Regions from separate parts of the Micromonospora sp. NPDC092111 genome, predicted to be linked through region 1. Evidence: riboswitches for the same ligand, from Rfam matches in the RefSeq annotation. Region 1 holds a riboswitch; each other region holds the start of a gene.
What was found. Region 1 has a riboswitch for cyclic di-AMP ahead of ACIQG9_RS21965 (coiled-coil domain-containing protein). Riboswitches for the same ligand answer to the same signal wherever they lie in the genome.
Positions count from the first base shown of each region.

Region 1 (5,336 bases):
GGCGAGTAGTACGTGACCGTGGTTGGTGAGGAAGGTCCAGTTCCGGGTGCTCCCGTTCTCGCCTGTCGTCGCCATGCCCGCCATCGTATGGCCCCTTCCGGTCCGGACGGACCCCCGGCCGACATCGCGCCGACCAAAGCCTGAAATCTGTATCACGAAATCTTGACGCACCTTTCGCAGCGTGTGACCGTGGGATCACGGCCGTCGCCGCTGTTCGGCGGGCGTGACCAGGTGCGATCACGGACCGAGGTGAGGCAATGGCCCAGATCACTCCCACCCAGGCGCTCGCCGAGCTGCACGCCGGCAACCGGCGTTTCGTCACCGGGGTGCCCCGCCACCCCAACCAGGACGCCGGCCACCGGGCCGCCGTCGCCGACGGCCAGCACCCCTTCGCGGCGATCGTCGGCTGCTCCGACTCCCGGCTCGCCGCCGAGATCATCTTCGATCGGGGGCTGGGCGACCTCTTCGTCGTCCGGACCGCCGGGCACACCGCCGGCCCCGAGGTGCTCGGCAGCGTCGAGTACGCGGTGACGGTCCTCGGCACCCCGCTGGTGGTGGTGCTCGGGCACGACTCCTGCGGCGCGGTGCAGGCCGCCCGGGACGCCGCCCGCACCGGCACCCAACCCCCCGGGCACCTCTACTCGGTCGTCGCCGCCGTCGGCCCCAGCCTGCGCCGCGCGGCCCAGGAGGGCGTGCACGACATCGACGGGATCGTCGACATCCACATCGCGCAGACCGTCGAGGTGCTGCTCGGCAACTCCCCGGTGATCGCCGCCGAGGTCGCCGCCGGGCGGTGCGCGGTGGTCGGCATGTCGTACCGGCTCGCCGCCGGCGAGGTGCGGACGGTGGCCTCCGCCCCGGACCCGGCACCGGCTCCCGCCCCGGTCGACGGCCCGGCCGTGACGCTGCCCGGCCCCGTCGGCCAGCCGGCCGCCGTCGCCGGCTGACCCCGCTGACGACGAGGGCCGCCCCGCGAGACGCGGGACGGCCCTCGATGCGGCGCGGGGGTGGTTACAACAGCGACACGTGTACGTGGTCGGTGTGGTTCGACGGTCCGGAGTACGACTTCCAGCCGCTGGCCGGGAACCAGATCTGCCGGTTCCAGATGACGTAGTAGATGCCCAGCCGGTCCGCGTTGCGGATCAGGAACGCGGCGAGGTTGTTGCCGTACATCCGGGTGTCGTTGTTGTGCCACGGGCTGAAGCCGCTGTTCTGCAACGACCAGTCGCAGGCTTTGCCCTTCGGGTGCTCCCACGGCCCACCCGAGCGGTAGCAGCCGACGAAGCGGCTGAAGCCGGCCCGCTTGACCTCCCTGTACATGTGCAGCGTGCGCGGCGTGACGCAGCCGGAGGTGGTCGGGTCGTTCTCGCTGCACGACTCGCCGCGCCACTCGCCGTCGGACGTCCGGCCCGGGGCGACCCGGGCCACCGGCGAGGTGGCGTTGACCAGGCCGCCGGTGAAGCCCTTGCCCCCGACCAGGGCGAGCGCCTTGTCGGCCTCGGTCTTCTTCTTGGCCATGATGTTGGTCTGCTTCTGCTGCTCGCGCACCTCGGCGTCGAGCGCCAGCTTCGCCTGCTCGGCGCGGGTCTTGACCTCGTTGACCTCGGCCAGCTTGCCGGCGTTGACCATGTTCAGCTCGTCCAGCGCGGCGGCCCGCCGGACGAAGGCGTCCGGGGCGTCACTCTCCAGCAGCGCGGCGACCGGGCCGACCCGACCCGTCCGGTACGACTGGGCCGCGATTTCGTTGACCTGCGGGGCCAGCGCGTCCAGCTCCTGCTGTGCCTTCGCCACCTCGATGGCGAGCTGGAGCTGGCGCTTCTTGGACTTCTCCAGCTTGGTCTTCGCCGCCGAGTACTCACGGTTCGTGGTCTCGATGACGTCGGTGAGTAGCTGTGGCTCCTCGTCCTCCTCGTGCCCCGAGGGGGTGGGGGTGTTGGGCGCGGCCGTCGCCGGGGCGGCCGGCCCGGTGACGATGGCCAGGGCGGCGACTACGGCCACCACCGGTGTCAACCAGCGGCGCAGGGGTGCCGTCACAGTTTTCCCTTCCGTCGACCGCCGACCGGGTTAGCTGACGGGTTCGGGGCGGAAGTGGCCCCTACCGCTGGTGCGGATTCACCCCAGGTGCTCGGTTCCCCGGTTCGCCGTACGGCGATTGGGCGGTGGCCCCGCTGGCGCCGGTGCGCGCCTTCGGCGGTGACCGGCAGCGAGGTTACCCGAGAGTCGTCCCGAGGATCTACGTCCAGAACCCGACTAAATGCGTTATTTCCCGATGGCGGTGCGTGACCAGTGACGCGGCCGACAGCCGCGAACTCGCCTCTGGTCACGCAGAGGAGTGTCACCATGCGGTGTCCGTGCTCCTTTCCGGATCTGGCCACCCTGCGGGGGCCGGGGTGGACGGACCGCCGTGCCGGGGGGCGCTCAACGCCTCAAGCGCCGTGGCACGGTCGGGGGCGGGGCGAGGGGTGGGCGCCGGCCCGCCCGGCGGGGCGTCGGCGGGGCCACGCCCGGCGGTGCTGACCAGGGCGGCCAACCCGGTGGTCAGCGGCACCGCCGCCACCAGGCCGAGCGTCGCCACCGCGCTGCGGACGATCTCCTGGGCCAGGAACTCGCTGGTCAGGATCTCGCCGACCGGCCGGCTGTCGGCGGTGAGCAGGAGCAGCAGCGGGAGTGAGGCGCCCGCGTACGCCAGCACGATGGTGTTGACCGTCGACGCGATGTGCGCCCGCCCGACCCGGGTGGCGGCCCGGTAGAGCTGCAACCGGGACAGCCCCGGGTTGGCGTGCGCCAGCTCGGTGACGGTGGCCGCCTGGGTGACGGTGACGTCGTCCAGGACGCCGAGCGAACCGATGATGATCCCGGCCAGCAGCAGGCCGTGCAGGTCCACGTCGCGCTGGTACATCGACAGTGTGGTGGCCTCCTCGCTGCCGTACCCGGTCAGGTGGGTGGCGGCCGTGGCCAGCGTGCCGAGGACGCCGGTCAGCACCAGGCTGCCCAGGGTGCCGAGCACCGCCACCGAGGTCTGCGCGGTGATCCCGTGGGTCAGGTACAGCACCACGAACATGATCAGCGCGGAGCCGGTGACCGCGATCGGCAGCGGCGAGCCGCCCGCCGAGATGCCCGGCACCACGAAGGTCAGCAGGATGGCGAAGCTGGCCCCGAGGCCGGCCAGCGCGGCCAGCCCGCGCAACCGGCCGAACGCCACGATCGCCGCCGCGAAGAGGGCGACCAGCCAGAGCAGCGGCTTGCCGCGCTGGTGCTCGGCGATGTTGTAGCTGCTCGCCGAGGGATCGGTCGGGTCGGTCAGCTCGACCAGCACCACCTCGTCGCCGACCGCCACCCTGGGCGCACCCGGACCCGACGGGACCGGCGTCTCGACCTGCCGGCCACTGTCCGGCCCCTGCTCGACGGTGACCGTCACCGTGCCGCACGGGCCGTCGGCGGCCCTCGGCGTGCCCTCGGGCGTGGCCGGGCCGGGTGGGCAGGGCTCGGTCACCACCCGGGTCACCGTGCCGTGGAAGCGGGGCACCTGCCCGCCCTGGTCGGGCTCCCGGGTGTGCCGGGGCCAGAGCACCAGCGCGGCGATCACCGTGACGACGATCAGCGGGACCACGGTCACGACGAGGATCCGTCGCACCCCGGGCGGGGTGGACGGAGCGGGACGGGTGTGGTCGGCGCCCATGTGTGCGAGTTCTCCCAACGATCCGGGACGGGATACGTGTCAACCGGCCGGCCGGTTCACCACCGGGCGACGACGGCCGGGACCGAAGCCCCGGTGTCGTCCCGGGGTGCCGGCACCGTCACGTACGGCGAGCGGGCGACCCGGGCGTCCACCCCGGCCCGGCCCTGACGGGGCGCACGGTGGTGGCGGCGGACGGCGGGTCATCGTCGGACGATGGTAGCCAGCACCCCGCCCGCCCCGCGCGGTTCGCCGTGCCCCGGCGCGCGAACTTACCTTCAGCGGCCGGTCGGGGAGCGGTGCCGACACGCCGTGCCCGGCGCGTGCGAGCCCACCGGTCCCCGCCCGCCGGTCGGCGGGGCCCGCTAGCGTGGAACCGTGCGGCTGGCGAGGACGATGGCGACGACCGGGTGGTGGCTCCGGCTGCTGCTGCTCGTCGGCACCCTGTTCGGCCTGGCCGCGATGCACACCCTCGGCCACGACGCGCACGTCGTCGGCGGTCACCGGGCCGGGCACGGCGCGTCGACCGGGACCGGCCACACGGTCGGCCGGTTAACCATGGTGCCGGATGTGGGCCAGGGGTGTGCCGGGGACGGCTGCGCCACGGCCCGGCCCGCCGGGCAGCCCGGTGCGCCGTCGCCAGGCTGGAGCGTCTGCCTGGCGATGCTCGGCGCGCTCACCGTGGCGGTGCTGCTGGTCCTGCTCTTTGCCGTCCGGACCAGGCCGGCCGCGGTGGCCCGCCCACCGTCGCGCCCCCGGGAGCCGCGCGCCCCGCCGCCCCGCCCGGTCGGGCTCCGCCTCGCCTCGGTGTCGGTACTGCGCAGATAGGACGCCCCGGCGCGGCTCCGCCGCGTCCGCCGTCCGTTCGCGTACGTCCCCACCCACCGAAAGGTCCGATCGTGTCCACTCGTACCCTCGCGCGCCGTGCCGCCCTGGCCGGCGTCAGCCTGACCGCCGCCCTCGCCCTGGCCGGCTGCGGCGGTGACCACTCCACCGGCGCCGGCCACGGCAGGCCCGCTGCCGGCAGCACCGGTGGCACCCCGGCGAACGCGTCCACCGGCGTCGCCGACGCCGACGTGATGTTCGCCCAGATGATGATCCCGCACCACCAGCAGGCGGTACGGATGTCCGAGCTGGCGGAGAGCCGGGCCCGGGATCCCGAGGTCAAGCAGCTCGCCGCACAGATCAAGGCCGCTCAGGCCCCGGAGATCGCCACCATGACCGGCTGGCTCACCGCCTGGGGGCGGCCGGTGCCGTCCGGCAGCCCGGCGGACGGGCACCGACCCGGCGGGATGGACCACGGGATGCCCGGCATGATGTCCGACGCCGACCTGGTGAAGCTGGAGAGCGCGGCCGGTCAGGAGTTCGACCGGCAATTCCTGACCATGATGATCGCCCACCACGAGGGCGCGGTCAGCATGGCCCGGACGGAGTCGACCGACGGCGCGCACCCCGACGCCAGGGCCCTGGCGGAGCGGATCGTCACCGGTCAGCAGCGCGAGATCGACACCATGACCAGACTCCTCGCCCGCCGCTGACCCCACCCCGCCCGCGTGGTCATGAGGTTGACGGCACGTCGAGCTGTTCCCCTGCCGTCAGCTTCATGATCACCGGGCCGGGGCCGGCCGGTGGGTCAGCCGCGCTTCATCAGGCGGCCGAC
Region 1 covers NZ_JBIVRQ010000012.1:48,729-54,064, reverse strand. Annotated here, with positions in the region: gene ACIQG9_RS21975 (helix-turn-helix transcriptional regulator) at 1-84, opposite strand, end outside; gene ACIQG9_RS21970 (carbonic anhydrase) at 258-947, shown strand; gene ACIQG9_RS21965 (coiled-coil domain-containing protein) at 1,012-2,034, opposite strand; cyclic di-AMP (ydaO/yuaA leader) riboswitch at 2,038-2,169, opposite strand; gene ACIQG9_RS21960 (YibE/F family protein) at 2,336-3,679, opposite strand; gene ACIQG9_RS21955 (hypothetical protein) at 4,055-4,504, shown strand; gene ACIQG9_RS21950 (DUF305 domain-containing protein) at 4,576-5,214, shown strand; gene ACIQG9_RS21945 (metal-sensitive transcriptional regulator) at 5,310-5,336, opposite strand, start outside.

Region 2 (5,336 bases), on a different contig from region 1:
CCAGGGCCAGCCGCCCGCTCGTCCGGCGGCCCTGCGCCGGGTCGCCCGCCGCCTGCTCACCCTGGTCGCGGCGGTCGCCGTCGGCGCCGGGATGCTCGCGGTGCCGGCCTACGCCGCGCCGTCGCCCGAGGAGATCGAGGCGGCCATCGACAAGCAGTGGGAGCAGCTCGAACCCACCATCGAGGACTACAACAAGGTCCGCGCCCAGTTGAAGGTCAACCGCAAGAAGGCCGCCGACCTGCAGAAGAAGATCGAGCCGCTGGCCCTGCAGAGCGAGTTGGCCCTCGGCCGGGTCGGCGACCTCGCCTCCCGCTACTACAAGACAGGCCCGTCGCAGGAGCTCAGCGCGCTGCTGACCACCAGCAAGCCGGGCACCCTCGCCGAGCAGTTGACCATCCTGGACCGGCTCGCCGCCGAGCAGCGCAAGGAGGTCGAGAGCGTGCTCGCCGTGCGTCGCAAGTACGACGCCGAGAAGCAGAAGCTCGATGCGCTGATCGCCGCCGAGGTGCAGCAGGAGAAGGACCTCGCGGCGAAGAAGACGAAGATCAACGCCGAGATCAAGCGCCTCCAGGCATCAATGCCGAAGACCACCGTGAAGGTGGCGGGCTGCCCCACCGTCGACGGCGTGGTGACCGCCGCCGCCCGTACCGCGATCAGGGTGGCCTGCGCGCAGGTCGGCGACCCGTACGTCTGGGGCGCCACCGGGCCGAGCTCGTTCGACTGCTCGGGTCTGACCCAGTTCGCCTACAAGGCGGCCGGGATCTCGCTGACCCACTTCACCGGCGCCCAGTGGAACGAGGGCCGGCCCATCCCGCGCTCCGAGGCACGCCCCGGTGACCTGGTCTTCTTCTTCAGCGACCTGCACCATGTGGGCCTCTACCTGGGCAACGACATGATGGTGCACGCCCCCCGGACCGGTAAGCCGGTGCAGGTGAGCAGCATCAACTACATGCCGGTGGCCGGCTTCCGCCGACCGAGCTGACCGCCACACGCGCGGAACCCCCGGTCCAGTGGACCGGGGGTTCCGTGTATCCGGGAACGACGTGTCACGGCCGGGCGGGTTGCGGATCGATAACGACCATCTCTACTCTGGTCAATCGTCGGCCGCCAACAGGTCCACCCAACCAGGGCGGCGACGGCCGGCACCGCCGAGTCGCCTGCGGGCGAGCCGGGGACCCAGGTACGCCGGGGTGAATCCGCAACCACTGCGGTAGGGCGCTCCCTTCCCGCCCGAACCCGTCAGCTAACCCGGTAGGCGGTCACGGAAGAAGGAGCCCGGAGCCCGGTGGCACACCATGCCCCGCGGCCACCGTCGCGCCGGACGACCCAGGTCGCCCGGCGGACGGCTGCGCCGCGCCCACGCTGGTCCCGCTTCACCGCCGTCCTCGCCGCCCTGGCCGGAGCCGCGGTCGTGCTGACCGCTGGCGGCACGGCGGCCCACGCCGACCCCTCGGTCGCCGAGATCGAACGACAGATCGACCAGGACTGGAACACGCTCGAACCGATCATCGAGCAGCACAACGCCACCCGGCAGGACCTCGCCGCCAAGCGCCGGCAGGCCGACACGCTCGGCCGGCGGATCGCGCCGTTGCAGCGCCGGGTGGACCAGGCCATGGACCAGGTCAGCGGCCTCGCCGTCGAGGCGTACAAGGGTCAGCACGTCTCCACGGTCAACGCCCTGCTGGGCAGCCGTACGCCCGGCCAGGTGGTCGAGCAGTTGGAGCTGCTGGACCGGTTCGCCAGCCGCCAGCAACGCGAGGTGCAGACCGTCGCCGACCTGCGCGACGAACTCGCCGCGACCAAGGCCCCGCTGGACGAGATGGTCGCCCAGCTCACCCGCACCGAGGCCCAGCTAGCGGCGAAGAAGAACCAGATCAACACCGAGATCGACCGGCTACAGAAACTGCGGCTCAAGGTGTACGGCAACGGCGGTGGCGGGCCGCTGCGCCCGGCCCCGTGCCCGGCCGGCTACCCCGGTGGCCCGGCCGGGACGGCGGTGAAGTTCGCTTGCGCCCAGATCGGCAAGCTGTACGTGTGGGGCGCGGCCGGGCCCAACAACTACGACTGTTCGGGCCTGACGCTGGCCGCCTGGGCGCGGGCCGGGGTGTCGCTGCCGCACAACGCCCGGCAGCAGCGCCAGGTGACCGCCCGGGTGAGCCGGGCCGACCTGCGCCCCGGCGACCTGGTCTTCTACTACTCCGACCTGCACCACGTCGGGATGTACGTGGGGGACGGCTGGGTGGTGCACGCCTCCCAGGCCGGCCAGCCGGTCAAGATGAAGCGGGTCGACGACGGGCCGGTCAACAGCTACGGCCGGCCCGACTGACGCCGACGTCCGGGCCCCGGGCGGGGCCCGGACGGTCAGCGGGTCGGCCAGGTGCGCCAGTTCCGCCAGGAGCGGCTCGGGGTCGGCCCACGCTGACCCTGGTAGCGCGACCCGTAGACCTCCGAGCCGTACGGGTGCTCGGCCGGCGAGGACAGCCGGAAGATGCAGAGCTGGCCGATCTTCATCCCCGGCCAGAGGGTGATCGGCAGGTTCGCCACGTTGGACAGCTCCAGCGTGACGTGCCCGGAGAAGCCCGGGTCGATGAAGCCGGCGGTCGAGTGGGTGAGCAGGCCGAGCCGGCCGAGGCTCGACTTGCCCTCCAGCCGGCCGGCGAGCTGGTCGCCGAGCGAGATCACCTCAAGGGTGGAGGCGAGCACGAACTCGCCCGGGTGCAGCACGAAGGGTTCACCCTCCGGCACCTCGACCATCGACGTCAGGTCGTCCTGCTGCACCGCCGGGTCGATGTGGGTGTAGAGATGGTTGTTGAAGACCCGGAACAGCTTGTCGAGGCGTACGTCGATGCTTGACGGTTGCACGAGGCTGGGCTCGAACGGCTCCAGCGCCAGCGCGCCTGCCTTGATCTCGGAGACCAGGTCCCGGTCGGAGAGCAGCATCGGCACACCATATCGAAACGAGCCGGATGAGCTGCGTGTCGGACTGCTTTTCGAACGCATGTTCGATAGAATGTCGGCATGGCTTCCTGGTCCGAATTCGCCGCTGACGAGCCCCGACTCGCCGACGGGATCCACCTTCTCCTCCAGCAGTACGGGTCAGGCTTCGGCTACCTGGCGACGGTCCGTGCCGACGGCGGCCCCAGGGTGCACCCGGTCTGCCCGCTGATCGTCGACGGCGGGCTCTTCTGCTTCGTCGTCGACTCGCCCAAGCGCCGCGACCTCGAACGCGACGGCCGGTACGCGCTCCACTCGTTCCCGCCGGAGGAGAGCGACGACGAGGCGTACCTCGCCGGTCGCGTCCAGCCGGTGACCGACCCGGCCCGGGTGGCCCTGGTGGCCGAGGTCGGCCGGGCGGCCCCGCAGGTCGACTGGCGGCTCTTCGAGTTCGGCGTCGACGTGGCCATGCTCACCCGCCGTGGTCACGGCGGCCCGATGAGTCCCGACGGCGGCCGGTCCACCGTGCAGGTCTGGCTGGATCCGGTGGCGGCCCACTCCGGCGGCGCCGCCGGGTTGCCCGAGCAGCGCCCGACCCGGCGCGGCCGGCACGGCTTCGACACCCGCCGGACGGCCGCCTGACCCCGGAAACGCCGGTGCCGGCTCCGTCCTGAGACGGAGCCGGCACCGGCGTCTGCGATGTCGTCAGGCCGCGCGGTAGGCGGTCCACGCGTTCACCATGCGGCTCGCCTGCCCAGCGGTGAACTGGTACATGCACGAGTCGTAGGTGTAGTCCATGAAGTTGGTGATCGGGTCCTTGCCGGTCGCGGTGCAGGTGTCCCGACCGGTCGGGCACTGGAACGCCGGCGACGCCTCGGCCGGGGTGTCGGAGACGCTGTCACCCGAGCCGGAGCAGCCACCCTGGAAGGTGTGGTAGAGGTTCAGCCAGTGGCCGATCTCGTGGGTGCCGGTGTCGCCCTGGTTGTAGTTGGTGGCGGTGCCGCCCGGCAGCGACTCGCCGAGCACGACGACGCCGTCCATCACGTCCAGGGAGCGCTTCGGGAAGGTCGCCCAGCCGAGCAGGTCGTCGCTCAGCTCACCCAGGTACATGTTGAGGGTGTTCTTGCCGCCGGTGCGCAGCGAGGTCTTCATCTGCCGCTCGGCCGAGGAGCCCTGCACGATCGGGTACCAGGCCGCGTTGGTGACCCGGTTGATCTGCTGGAGCTGGAAGGTGAAACCGGTGGCCGCGCCGCCGGTGGCACCGCTGTACGCCTGGTTTAGCACGGTGATTTGCGAGTTGATCAGCGAGTCGGGGATGTTGCCCCCGGCCCGGGTGCTGTCCCGCTGGATGACGTGCACGACGACCGGGACGGTCACCGCGGCCAGCGCGACCGTCTTGCCCTCGGTCGCGCCGGCGCGGAGGCTGGACTTCGACCGCAGGGTGCTGTTGCGCAGCGCGGCGGCGAAGTCCGCCTCCCGCTCCTGCACCTGCTTGGCGGTCAGCTCGTTCGGGTCGTGTCGCTTGTGGGCGGCCTTGCTGCCGCCACGGACCCGGGCGTCCGAGTGGACGTCGGTCGGCTCGGCGCAGGAGGCGCCCTCAGGAGCGGCGGAGTAGGCGGAAGCAGCGGGTACGACGCCCACCGCGGCGGTGCTCAGCAGCAGCGCGAGGGTCGTCGACGCGACACCGGCGGCACGCCGGGTCAGCAGGTTGGGACGGAGTCCCATGGGCCCACCTCTTTCTCGCGGTACGACAGGGGGTATGTCGTACCGTGGTCGAAAACGTGGGGGTGACGTTACAACCGATCGACACATTTGAGAACGGGCTTATGTTGCTCCTGTGAAACATCTGACCGCTCGTCGTTCCACAGGGTGAGTGGTCGATCTCTCAGGGGTGATGATCGGCGCGGCGAGGGGACCAGGGTGCGCGGGGCTGGTGACCTCAGGTAGAGTGATCCCGCCTGCGGGTGTAGTTCAATGGCAGAACATCAGCTTCCCAAGCTGACAGTGCGGGTTCGATTCCCGTCACCCGCTCCACGCACGAAGGCCCTGGTCAGGACGCGAGTCCCGAGCCAGGGCCTTTCGATGTCCTGCCGACCCTTGCCGTGCGGCTGTCGAGGGACCGGGGTTGCCGCGCGCACTGCGGTGGAGCCAACACCGGCGCGGTCGCGCGGGCAGCGAACATGAGGGACAGGCGTCCGACCTGTCGGCCTGCGTTCGCATCTTGGAGCTGCTCGCTCGATGTGCCGTCCTGCGTCGACGCCTCGCGGCGGCCGTGGGTGAACCAAGAGCGCGGCTACGAGCCCGCGTCCTGGGGGTACCAGCGCAGCTCGACCACGTTGCCGTCCGGGTCGCGGACGTAGACGGAGGTGGCCGAACCGCGCGCCCCGAACCGGCCGACCGGC
Region 2 covers NZ_JBIVRQ010000004.1:318,306-323,641, reverse strand. Annotated here, with positions in the region: gene ACIQG9_RS12120 (C40 family peptidase) at 1-982, shown strand, start outside; cyclic di-AMP (ydaO/yuaA leader) riboswitch at 1,137-1,273, shown strand; gene ACIQG9_RS12115 (NlpC/P60 family protein) at 1,286-2,326, shown strand; gene dcd (dCTP deaminase) at 2,362-2,940, opposite strand; gene ACIQG9_RS12105 (pyridoxamine 5'-phosphate oxidase family protein) at 3,019-3,576, shown strand; gene ACIQG9_RS12100 (zinc metalloprotease) at 3,640-4,659, opposite strand; tRNA gene ACIQG9_RS12095 (tRNA-Gly) at 4,895-4,968, shown strand; gene ACIQG9_RS12090 (VOC family protein) at 5,228-5,336, opposite strand, start outside.
Region 2: linked by a shared signal. The riboswitch ahead of ACIQG9_RS12115 (NlpC/P60 family protein) and the one ahead of ACIQG9_RS21965 (coiled-coil domain-containing protein) in region 1 are both predicted to bind cyclic di-AMP.

Region 3 (5,336 bases), on a different contig from region 1:
CCCGGAGCGCACCGCCACCCCGATGCGCACCAAGGCGTTCGGCGAGGAGCCGGAGCACACCCTGCTCGCCGCCGAGACGGTCGCCCAGTCCTCGCTCGACGTGCTGATCTCCGACCTCACCGGCCAGGTGATCGACGTACGCCGGGCCCCGGGCGAGCCGGCCGCGGTGCCGGCGCAGCCGACGGCGGCCGACCAGGACCGGCTGCCCAGCGGCGTCGACGCCGGCTGAACCCACCTCGCGGAGACGATGCGACATGCGTGGTGACCTGGTCAGGAAACTGATCGCACGATGCCTGACCACCGGCCTGGCCGGGGTCGCCTTCCTGGTGGTGGCGCTCACCGGCGCCACCGGCTGGGGCCTGGCCCTGGCGGTGGCCGCGCTGGTCGCCGCCGCCGCCGAGCGCCGGGTCCGCCCCGGTGCCGACATCGTCGCCGAGACGGTGCTGCTCGCCGCCGGCATCCTGGTCGGCTACGCCCGCCGGCTCGACGCCGGGTTCGACCCGGCCCTGGCGCTGACCGCGCTGGTGCTGCTCGGCCTGGTGCTGCTGGTCGGGCCGCTGCGCGACGCCGGCAACCTGGAGATCCGGGCGGCGAACCTGCCGGTACGGGCGTGGACCCCGCTGCTCGCCGCCCAGCTCGGCGGCGTACTGCTGGGGCTGCTCGCCGTCGTCGCGGTGGCCGCCGTGCTGGCCCTGCCCGCCGTGGTGGCGCTGGCCGCCGCCCTGCTGGTGGCCGCCGCCTGCGGCGCGGTCGGCCTGGACCTGGCCCGGCGACGGTTCCGTCCGTCGGCCGGGGGCGGCCCGGTGGCCCGGGCCCTGCGGGCGCACCAGCCGGAGTTCCTGCTCCACTTCTCCGCCCCGCCGGGCTCCGAGTACCAGGTCACCATGTGGCTGCCGTACCTGGAGCGGCTCGGCCGGCCGTTCGTGGTCATGCTGCGCGAGCCGGAGTTCCTGGCCACGATCGCCGCCGCGACCCGCGCCCCGGTGGTCTACTGCCCCACCCTCAAGGCGATGGACGAGGTGCTGGCGCCCAGCCTGCGGGTGGCGTTCTACGTCAACCACGGGGCGAAGAACAGCCACTGCATCCGGTTCACCCAGCTCACCCACGTCCAGTTGCACCACGGCGACAGCGACAAGGCGCCCAGCGCCAACCCGGTCTCGGCCATCTTCGACAAGATCTTCGTGGCCGGTCCGGCCGCGATCGAGCGGTACGCCCGGGCCGGCGTGGAGATCCCCGCCGAGAAGTTCGTCGTGGTGGGCCGCCCGCAGGTCGAGGCCATCGAGGTACGCACCGGGGCGGTCACCGGCCGGCCGCACCCGACGGTGCTCTACACCCCGACCTGGACCGGGCACCACGCCGACGCCAACTACTGCTCGCTGCCGGTGGCCGAGACGCTGCTGCGCCGCCTGCTCGACCGGGGGGCCACGGTGATCCTGCGGGCCCACCCGTACACCGGCCAGAACCCGACCTCGGCCCGGCAGCTCGCCCGACTCACCGAGCTGCTGGCCGCGGACCGGGCGCGCACCGGCCGGCAGCACGTGTGGGGTGCGGCGGCCAGCCGCGAGCTGAGCCTCACCGACTGCGTCAACCGCTCCGACGCGCTGGTCTCCGACGTCTCCGGGGTCATCTCCGACTACCTCTACTCCGGCAAGCCGTACGCGGTGACCGACCTGGGGGTGGACGGGGACGACTTCGTCGCGCGGTTCCCGCTGGCCGGCTCCGGCTACGTGCTGCGCCGGGACATGTCCAACGTGGACGACGTGCTGGCCGGCCTGCTGGACACCGACCCGCTGGCGGCGGCCCGGTGGGAGACCCGCCGCCGCTACCTGGGCGACTTCCCGGCCGACTCGTACGCCGACGGCTTCCTCGATGCCGCCCGGCGGGAGCTGGAGCCGGGCTGGAACCCGCCGGCCCCGCGTACCGCCGGCACCGCCGCGTGGGACGGGGCCGTCCCCTCCCGCGGCTGACCGTCCACCGCGCCCCGGCCGGTCAGCGGTACGGGTCGAGCCACCGGCCGCCCTGCGGAATGCGGGCTCGTCCCGCGGGCCCGGTTCGGGGGCGGTGACCGGGCGCGCAGGGACATCCGACCGACGATGATCACGCTAGAGTTCGATGCCTGGATGGGTGGAGCAGCCCATCGCACCAGCCAGGATGGGAGCGGTTTCTTGCGTTCGAGGCACTGGTCGGCACCGATGGCAGCTTTCCTGATCGTCGCACTCACCCCGCTGCTGGGGGCACCCGCGTCGGCCCGTTCGACCGAGGCGGGCGAGACCACCGTCGCGGCGGCCGACCGGGTCCTGCGGGTCTACAACAACAACATCGAGAACCTCGTGGTCAACAACTCCGACGGGTCGTGCACCCGCATCTCCGGGCCGGACCACCTCACCTCGATGCTGGTGGACGACAACGGCGCGACCGGCACCGCCGGCGTGGTGGCACCCGACATCCTGATCGTGCAACAGGTGCGCGGCACCGGCCAGGCCGAGGCGTACGCCGACCAGCTCTCGGCCAAGTTCGGCTACCCGGCCGGCAGCTACGGGGCGATCGTGGCCTGGAGTGACCCGGAGCCCTGGGGCAGCACCCACAAGTGCAGTTCGCAGGCGCTCGGCGATCTCAAGAAGAAGCAGACCAATGCGATCATCTGGAACACCAGGACCCTCAGCCTCGCCGTCGGCGACATCTCCAAGTACTGGAGCGCCGGCTGGCTGAAGCCGGGCACGGCCTACAACAACGGCGCCGGGTGCACCCTCTACAAGCCGCCGAACAGTGACCCGGACACCACCGACTACTACAAGTGGAAGCGGACGAGCGCCATCGCGGCCAGGTTCACCGTCAAGGAGACCGGCACCTCCGTGTTCGCCGCCACCATGCACCTGCCACAGGAGAACCGGCAGAACGCCTGCGCGGGCGACGGCGACACCGGAATCGCGAACACCGGCATCCACCTCGGCGCGGACGCCACCAGCCTGCTGAACGCATCGACGATCCGGATCGTGGGGATCGACGCCAACCGCACCGGCATCGCGTCGAGCACGCTGAGCGGCTTCGGCATGACCGGCTACGGCACCGCGGCGACCAGCGGTTCAAGTAAGATCGACTATCTCTTCGTCCGGGGTGGCGTGCGGCCCTCGCCCGTCGGCCACACGGTGAGCGGGACGAAGTCGAACCACCTGGCCCTGTACGGCTTCATCGACTACTGAGACGCATCGCGCCGGTAGACGCCACGGGCGTCGGTCCCCGAGGGGGACCGACGCCCGTGGCGTACGGAGCAGGATCAGGCGGAGTAGCCCCGGGTGGCGATCCAGTTCGCCAGGTCGACCGTGCTGACCCAGTACCCCGGCAGCGACGGGTCGGCCGAGTCGGCGATCCGGACGGTACGCCCGTCGTTCCGGTAGCCCACGACGGCGATGTAGTGGCCGCCGGGGAAGGAGTGCCAGCCGCCGTCGACGTCGGTGGCGTCACCGGCCACGTTCGCGACCACGGCCCGCTTGTCGGTGACCGCCGCGACCACGTCGGCCTGGAGCCGGTCGATCTGCGCGGAACTCGGCATGCCGGCGAACATCCGGGTCCGGTACGGGTCGCCCTTCACCACCGCGTTGAGCACCCGGGTGGTGTCCTCGGCCGAGTTGGTGCCCATCTCGGTGGTGCCGAGCTGAGCGGCGAGGGCATCCTGGGTGCGGTCGATGCCGGCCGCGCTGAGCGCGTTGCGCACCGCCGCCGGGCCGCAGTAGTAGTAGGTGGTCTGGGCCTGGTAGTCGTAGCTGAGGACCTTCGACGACGGCGGCTTCGGCGCCGCCTGGCGGGTCAGGTCCGGGTTTGCCGTGGCCTTGGCCTTGCTGGCGCTCGGCGACGGGCTCGCCGACGGGCTCACGGAAGGGCTGGCCGACGGGCTGGCCGGCGGGGTGGCGGCGAGCCGGGCCTGGGCGCGGGTGGCCACGTCGTCGAGCCGGGGGGCCGCCTCGGCCACCGCGGTCGGGGTCTGCCGGGCCGGGCGGTCGTCGGAGCCGTCGACCAGGGCGGCGACACCGGTCGCCAGGACGAGGGCCGCGGCCGAGCCGGCGACGAACTGGTACCGACGCTCGGTGGTCAGGCGTCGTAGCTGCCGCTTCAGGTGGTGCTTCACGGTGTTCCTCCACGGGACGGGGGCGGGGCGGGCACGCCGGGCCAGCAGATGGCGGTACGCCATCCGCGGATCGGGGTGTTCAGCGGGCCCGCTCGGCGAGTGACCGCCCGGACGAGGACCGGGCGGCGGGGCGGTTGGCCGGGATCAGCGCGTCAGGACGCGACGGTCCGGCGTCGGCACCCGGCACCGAGGTGGGGGAACGACCGGGGGGTGGGATCGTGCTGCACGAGGATGGAACTCCTTCCGACGCCGCCTACCGGGTTAGCTGACGGATTCGGGCGGGAAGATCGCCCTACCTCGGGCCGTGGCCCGTGGATTCACCCCAGGTGCAATGGGTCCCCGGTTCGTGACTGGTCACGATTGAGCGGGTCGGCGCGGCGTCGCCTCTTGCGATCGGAAACCGCACCGGACCGAGGCGACACTACTGGTCGACTTTCACCCCGCCAAGCGCTCCGAGCTGCGCAAACATGGCCAGGGTGACGGATTTCCGGTGCAGTTCGGCACTGACTCGACTCAATGGGACACCTGGTTGTCGCGGCCCGACCGGGCGGCAACCGGACAGCGCGGCGGCAACCACCGATGATCGTCGCGATCGATGTCACCGGCTGTGGTCGGATGACCGGTTCGACTTTCGGGTGACCGGGCTCACCACATTCCGGATAACGATTCGGCCCCGACGGGGGTCAGCCCACCCGGGCCGGACGCCAGCGGGCCGCCGTCGCCGTACGGGTCCCCCGTCCCGCCGGGCGCGGGGCGGGGATCCGGCCGGGGCGCAGCCGCCCCGCCGCCGCGTACGCCTCGGCGGCCAGGGCGCGGGCCGCCTCGGCGGCCAGTTCCGCGTCCCGCCACGCCCTCCGTTCCCGTTCGGCCGCCGCCCGGTACGCCGCCCGCCGCTCCGCGCGTACCGCCCGGGCGAGCAGCACCTCCTGCTCGACCGGGTGCCGGCGCTGGTCCCAGCCGTCCCGGTGGGCGAAGACGTCGCGCAGCCGCTCCACCGACAACTCCCCCCGCCAATGCGCCGCCACGGCCGTCTGGTGCAGCCAGCGCTCCCGGCCGGCGTACTCGGCGGGGGTGCGGGGCGTACGCGGGCTGGGCAGGGCACCGGCCCCGGCGAACCGGCGGGCGGCGGACTCCGCCGCGTCGTACGCCTGCCAGGTGCGGTCGACGTCCTCCTGGGCGGCCAGCCAGGCCGCCCGACGACGGCGGGCCGTCT
Region 3 covers NZ_JBIVRQ010000007.1:312,123-317,458, forward strand. Annotated here, with positions in the region: gene ACIQG9_RS17255 (D-ribitol-5-phosphate cytidylyltransferase) at 1-229, shown strand, start outside; gene ACIQG9_RS17260 (CDP-glycerol glycerophosphotransferase family protein) at 255-1,967, shown strand; gene ACIQG9_RS17265 (hypothetical protein) at 2,193-3,200, shown strand; gene ACIQG9_RS17270 (C39 family peptidase) at 3,275-4,123, opposite strand; cyclic di-AMP (ydaO/yuaA leader) riboswitch at 4,359-4,500, opposite strand; gene ACIQG9_RS17275 (hypothetical protein) at 4,807-5,336, opposite strand, start outside.
Region 3: linked by a shared signal. The riboswitch ahead of ACIQG9_RS17270 (C39 family peptidase) and the one ahead of ACIQG9_RS21965 (coiled-coil domain-containing protein) in region 1 are both predicted to bind cyclic di-AMP.

Region 4 (5,336 bases), on a different contig from region 1:
ACCGGAACGGGTCAGGAGCGGGCGGCGACGGTCCGGCGCGCTCGGGCGTCCCGTCGGACGCGTCCCCACGGTTTCCAGGTGGAGATCACGGTCAGGGCGACCAGCAGGGTGGTCGAGACGGCGGGTGCGATCATCACGTCCGCCCGCAGGTGGGCGGTGGCGTCGGGGTCGGCGGCGGCGCGCAGGTTCGGGGTGAACAGGAACAGCACCAGGCCGGCCATCACCGTGGTGACCACCAGCTTGACCAGCACCCAGCGCCACCGCAGCAGCCCCCACGGGGTGAGCAGCGCGCTGGCCACCCCGACCAGCCAGACCAGCACGCTGAGCGGCGCGAAGAGCCAGGTGGCGACCAGTGCCGCCGCCGGGTAGACCACGGCCGGGTCGGCCCCGCGCTGGCCGGCGACGCCGAGGGTGAGCAGCACCAGGTCCGCGCCGAGCCAGCCCAGCGAGCTGACCAGATGGCCGGTGAGCAGCGCCTTACGGCCGGCGGGGGAGAGTCTTCGCATGGCCCCGATGCTCGTCGGCCCGGCGCGCGTCGTCGTGGGCCGGCAGGCGACAGCCGGCGTACGTCGGCGGGCGTACCGGTGGCCCGCCCGCGCGGCGGACCACCGGATGCCGGCTCAGTACATCGACAGGTGTACGTGGTTGGTGTGGTTGCTGGACGGGTCGCCGTTGCCCCCGCTGTACGCCCTCCACCCGCTGCTGGGCAGCCAGATCCGGTTGAACCAGATCACGTAGAGCACCCCGAGCCGGTCGGCGTTGCGGATGAAGTAGGCGGCCAGGTTGTTGCCGTACGTCCGGTCGCCGCCGCTGGCCACCCCGCCGAAGCCGTTCTTCTGGGCGGCGAAGTCGCAGGCCCGGCCCTTGGGGTGCTCGCCCGACCCGCTGGGCCGGAAGCAGGAGACGTACCGGGTGTAACCGGCCGCCTTGGCCTGCTGGAGGGCGTTGAGGGTGCGTGGCGTGATGCAGCCGTTGGCCGGGGTGGGGTCGTTGACGCTGCACGACTCGGACGGCCAGGAGCCGTCGGAGTTGCGCGGGGACGGCCGGGCGTCGCTGCTGGACGTGCCGTCCGAACTGCCCGAGTCGCGGGCGGTGCTGGCCGGCTTGTCGGCGGCGGCCACCTCCAGCGCGCGCTCGGCCTGGTCCTTGCGCTTGGCCATGGTGGCGACCTGCTTGCGCTGCTCGGTGATCTCCTGGCCCACGGCGGTCCTGGTCCGGGTGGCCTGGTCCCGGGTCTCGATCAGGTTGCGCAGCTCCAGGTCCTCCCGGGCGGCGACCGTCTCCAGCGCCGCCGCGCGGTCCATGAAGCCACCCGGGCTGTTGCTGTTGAGCAGGGCCGACATTGGCCCGAGTCGCCCGGTGCGGTAGGCCGCGCCGGCGATCTCGCCGACCGTGCCGGTCTGCACGACGAGCTGCGCCTCGATGGTCTTGAGCTGCCCGTCCAACTCCTGCTGCCGCTTCGTGGAGCGGTCCAGCGCGGCCTTGGCGTCGAGCCAGCCCTTGCTGGCCGCATCGAGCTGGGCCCGCAACGCCGGGGTGCCGCCCTCGTCGTCGTCCCCGGGAGCGGCGAGCCGGGTGGTGGGCGCGGCGGCGGCCGGAGCGGCGAACGGCGCTGACGACACGCCGAGGGCGAGCGTCGCGGCGACTGCGGTCAGCAGCCGTGCGGTGGTGCGTCGTACCTGCATGCGGATGTCCTTCCGTCAGCCGCCGACCGGGTTAGCTGACGGGTTCGGGACGGAAGATCCCTACCGCTGACGCGGATGCACCCCAGGAACATGGTTCCCCGGTTCGCCCTGCCGGGCGATTAGGCGGCGGCCACCGCCGGCGCCGGTGGGCGCCGCCTGGCGGAGGCCGGAGCCGAGCCTACCGGTACGGATGTGACACCGGTCGGCTGCGTGACTGAGGGTACGGGAGTGAAACCCGTTAAAGGGGGCAAAACAGGTCAGAAAATGCCCGATCCGCCGCCGCCCTGGCTACCAGTCGGACGGCCCGCACGCGCCGGGTGCCGCGCCGGGCTCGATCTGGAGGGTGGCGTGCTCGATGTGGAAGTCCTCCCGCAGGGCGCCCCGGGCGGCGGCGAGCACCGTGCCGACCTCGGCCCCGGGTGCCATGGTGAGGTGCGCCGAGGCGACCTCCATCCCGGAGGTGAGCGTCCAGACGTGCAGGTCGTGCACCTCGGCCACGCCGGGGACGGCGGTCAGCCGGTCGTGCACCGCGGTCACCGGGAGATGTTCCGGCGCGGCCTGGACCAGGATCCGGACGGCGGCCCGTCCCAGCCGCCAGGTGCGGGGGAGGATGAACAGGCCGATCGCCACGGCGACCACCGGGTCGGCCCACCACCAGCCGGTGCCGGCGATCAGCAGCGCCGCCGCGATCACGCCGAGTGAGCCGAGCAGGTCGCCGACCACCTCCAGGTACGCCCCGCGCAGGTTGAGGCTCTCCTTCGCGCCCTCCCGCAGCAGCCCGAAGGCGACCAGGTTGGCGAGCAGGCCGAGCACCGCCACCACCAGCATCGGGCCGGCGATGACCTCGGGCGGGTCGCCGAACCGGCGTACCGCCTCGACCAGCACGTAGACGGCGACGCCGCTGAGCAGGACGGCATTGGCCAGCGCGGCGAGCACCTCCAGCCGGTAGAGGCCGAAGGTGCGCTGCGGGTCCTGGTCGGCCCGCCGGGTGGCGGTGATCGCGGCGAGGGCCATGCCGATGCCGAGCACGTCGGTGAACATGTGCCCGGCGTCGGAGAGCAGGGCCAGCGAGCCGGTGCCGAACGCGGCCACCGCCTCGACCACCATGAGTGCGGTGAGCAGTGCGAACGCTGCCCACAGCCGGCCGCGGTGACGCTGCGCGGCATTGCTGATCGTCCCGCCGTGGTCATGACCTGCGCCCACGTCCACACCTTCCGTCGCCGCCGCGGACCGGGCCCAATCTATGCTCACATCGCTATATGTGCAAGTGAGTGACCGTCACCCCCGCCGTAGGAGGAGCCGCCCGGGTCAGCCCACCGGCTCGACCGTGGTGAGCCGCTGGGTGGCCCGGGACAGCGCCACGTAGAGCGTCCGCACCCCCGAACCCGGGTCGGCCCGGATCTCACCCGGGCAGACCAGCACCACCCCGTCGTACTCCATGCCCTTGGCCTGGAGGCTGGTCACCACCTGGAGCCGCGAGCCGCCCAGGTCGCCCAGCCAGCCGGCGACCTCGTCCCGGCGCGGCACCGGCGTGATCACCCCGACCGTCCCCTCCACCTCGGCCAGCAGCGCCTCGACCGCCCCCGCCGTCGCCGGGGCCAGCTCCGCCGCCGGCACGGTCAACGCGACCGGGTCCACGCCGGTGGAGCGGACCGCGGTCGGCAGCGCCAGGTCCGGGTAGAGCCGGCGGATCTCCGCCGCCGCCACCGCGAAGATCTCGGCCGAGTTGCGGTAGTTGGTGGAGAGGGTGAACCGGTGTCGACGCCGCCGGCCCAGCGCCTGGTCCCGGGCCCGGCTCAGCTCCTCCGGGTCGCCCGTCCAGGCGGTCTGCGCCGGGTCGCCCACCACCGTCCAGGAGGCCAGCCGGCCGCGCCGGCCGACCATCCGCCACTGCATCGGCGAGACGTCCTGCGACTCGTCCACCACCACGTGCGCGTAGTCCCGGTAGTCCTCCGGACGCTCCCGCGCCGCCGCCCGGGCGGCCCGCTGCCGGTCGCCGAACGTGCTCAGCTCACGGACCCCGCCGGCGAGTTGGAACGGGTCCCGCTTCGGCTTCCTCGGGCGCACCGGCTGGCCCAGCAGTGCGTCCAGCTCGTCCAGCAGGGCGATGTCGGCCACCGTCAGCCCCTCGGTGTCCAGCGACCGGTACGCCCCGGCCAGCAGCGTCACCTCGGCCCGGGACAGGACGCCGCCCGCGTACCGGCGCAGCCGCTCCGGGCGGGCCAGCCAGCCCAGCACGTGCCGGGGATGCAACCGGGGCCACCACGCCTTGAGGAACTCCCGGAACTCCGGCCGGTCGATGATCTCGTCCTCGAAGGCGCGCTGCTCCGGCAGCCGGGCGACCGCCAGCCGGCGGGCCTGCCCGTACAACGCGGCGAGCACCGCGTCGAAGCCGGCCCGACGCACCTCGTTGCGGCGCGCGCCCCGGTGCAACGCCCGGTCCCGGATGCCGTCCAGCTCCCGCCGGTCCAACTTCAGCAGCGCTCCCCGGTAGAGCAGCCGCAACTCCTCCGGGCCGTCCGGCACCGCGTCCCGCGCCGCCCGTTCCAGCACCCGGCGCATCCGCAGCGAACCCTTCACCGCCGCCACCTCCGGCGGGTCGGTACGGGTGGCCGACAGGCCCGGGAAGAGCGAACCCAGCGAGTGCAGGGTGGCGGTCTCCTCACCGAGCGAGGGGAGCACCGAGGCGATGTACTCGACGAAGACCGACGACGGACCCACCACCAGGATCCCGCCGCCGGCGTACCGGCTTCGGTCGGAGTAGAGCAGGTACGCCGCCCGGTGCAGGGCCACCGCCGTCTTCCCGGTGCCCGGCCCGCCGGAGACGATCGTGACGCCCGAGCCGGGGGAGCGGATCGCCTCGTCCTGCTCCCGCTGGATGGTGGCCACGATGTCCCGCATGCCCCGTCCGGTCGCCCGGGAGAGGGTGGCCAGCAGCGCGCCGTCACCGACCACCGGCAGGTCCGGCGGGGCCGACTCCGGGTCGAGCAGGTCGTCCTCGATCCGGGTGACCTTCTCGTCGGAGGAGCTGATCGTGCGCCGCCGGACCACCTCCATCGGGTCCGCCGGGGTGGCCCGGTAGAAGGCGGCGGCGGCCGGCGCCCGCCAGTCGACCACCAGCGTCTCGGCGTCCTCGCCGCGCACCCCGAGCCGCCCGACGTGCAGCACCTGCCGGTCCCGCAGGTCCAGCCGGCCGAAGACCAGCCCCTCGTGCTCCGCGTCCAGCCGGTGCCGGCGCTGGGCGGCGTGGAAGACCATGGCGTCCCGCTCCACCAGCGCGCCGAAGTTGCCGACCCGGGCCAGCCGGTAGCCGTCCCGCTCGGCGCGGGCGGCCGAGCGGCGTAGTTCGGCGAGGCGGGCGTACACCCGGTCGAGATGCCGCTGCTCGACGGCGATCTCCTGTTCCAGGGTGGTCTGGTCGGTCAACGTACGGGCTCCTGTGCGGCGACGGCGCCCGGGCGCGGTCACACCCGGGCGGAGAATGAGGGTACGGGCAGCGTACGGGCGCGCGTCGAGGCCATGCCGCCGCGCGCGACGTCCGCCACCCGGCCGGGCCGGCTCAGCCGGCGGGCGACGCCCCGCGGTACCCGTGCGTGGCGCGGTGCCGCGTCAGCGGCCGTGGCCGCGCCCGTCGGTGGTGCGAACATTCCG
Region 4 covers NZ_JBIVRQ010000003.1:2,285-7,620, forward strand. Annotated here, with positions in the region: gene ACIQG9_RS08550 (hypothetical protein) at 12-506, opposite strand; gene ACIQG9_RS08555 (coiled-coil domain-containing protein) at 621-1,685, opposite strand; cyclic di-AMP (ydaO/yuaA leader) riboswitch at 1,690-1,821, opposite strand; gene ACIQG9_RS08560 (cation diffusion facilitator family transporter) at 1,974-2,888, opposite strand; gene ACIQG9_RS08565 (HelD family protein) at 2,994-5,111, opposite strand.
Region 4: linked by a shared signal. The riboswitch ahead of ACIQG9_RS08555 (coiled-coil domain-containing protein) and the one ahead of ACIQG9_RS21965 (coiled-coil domain-containing protein) in region 1 are both predicted to bind cyclic di-AMP.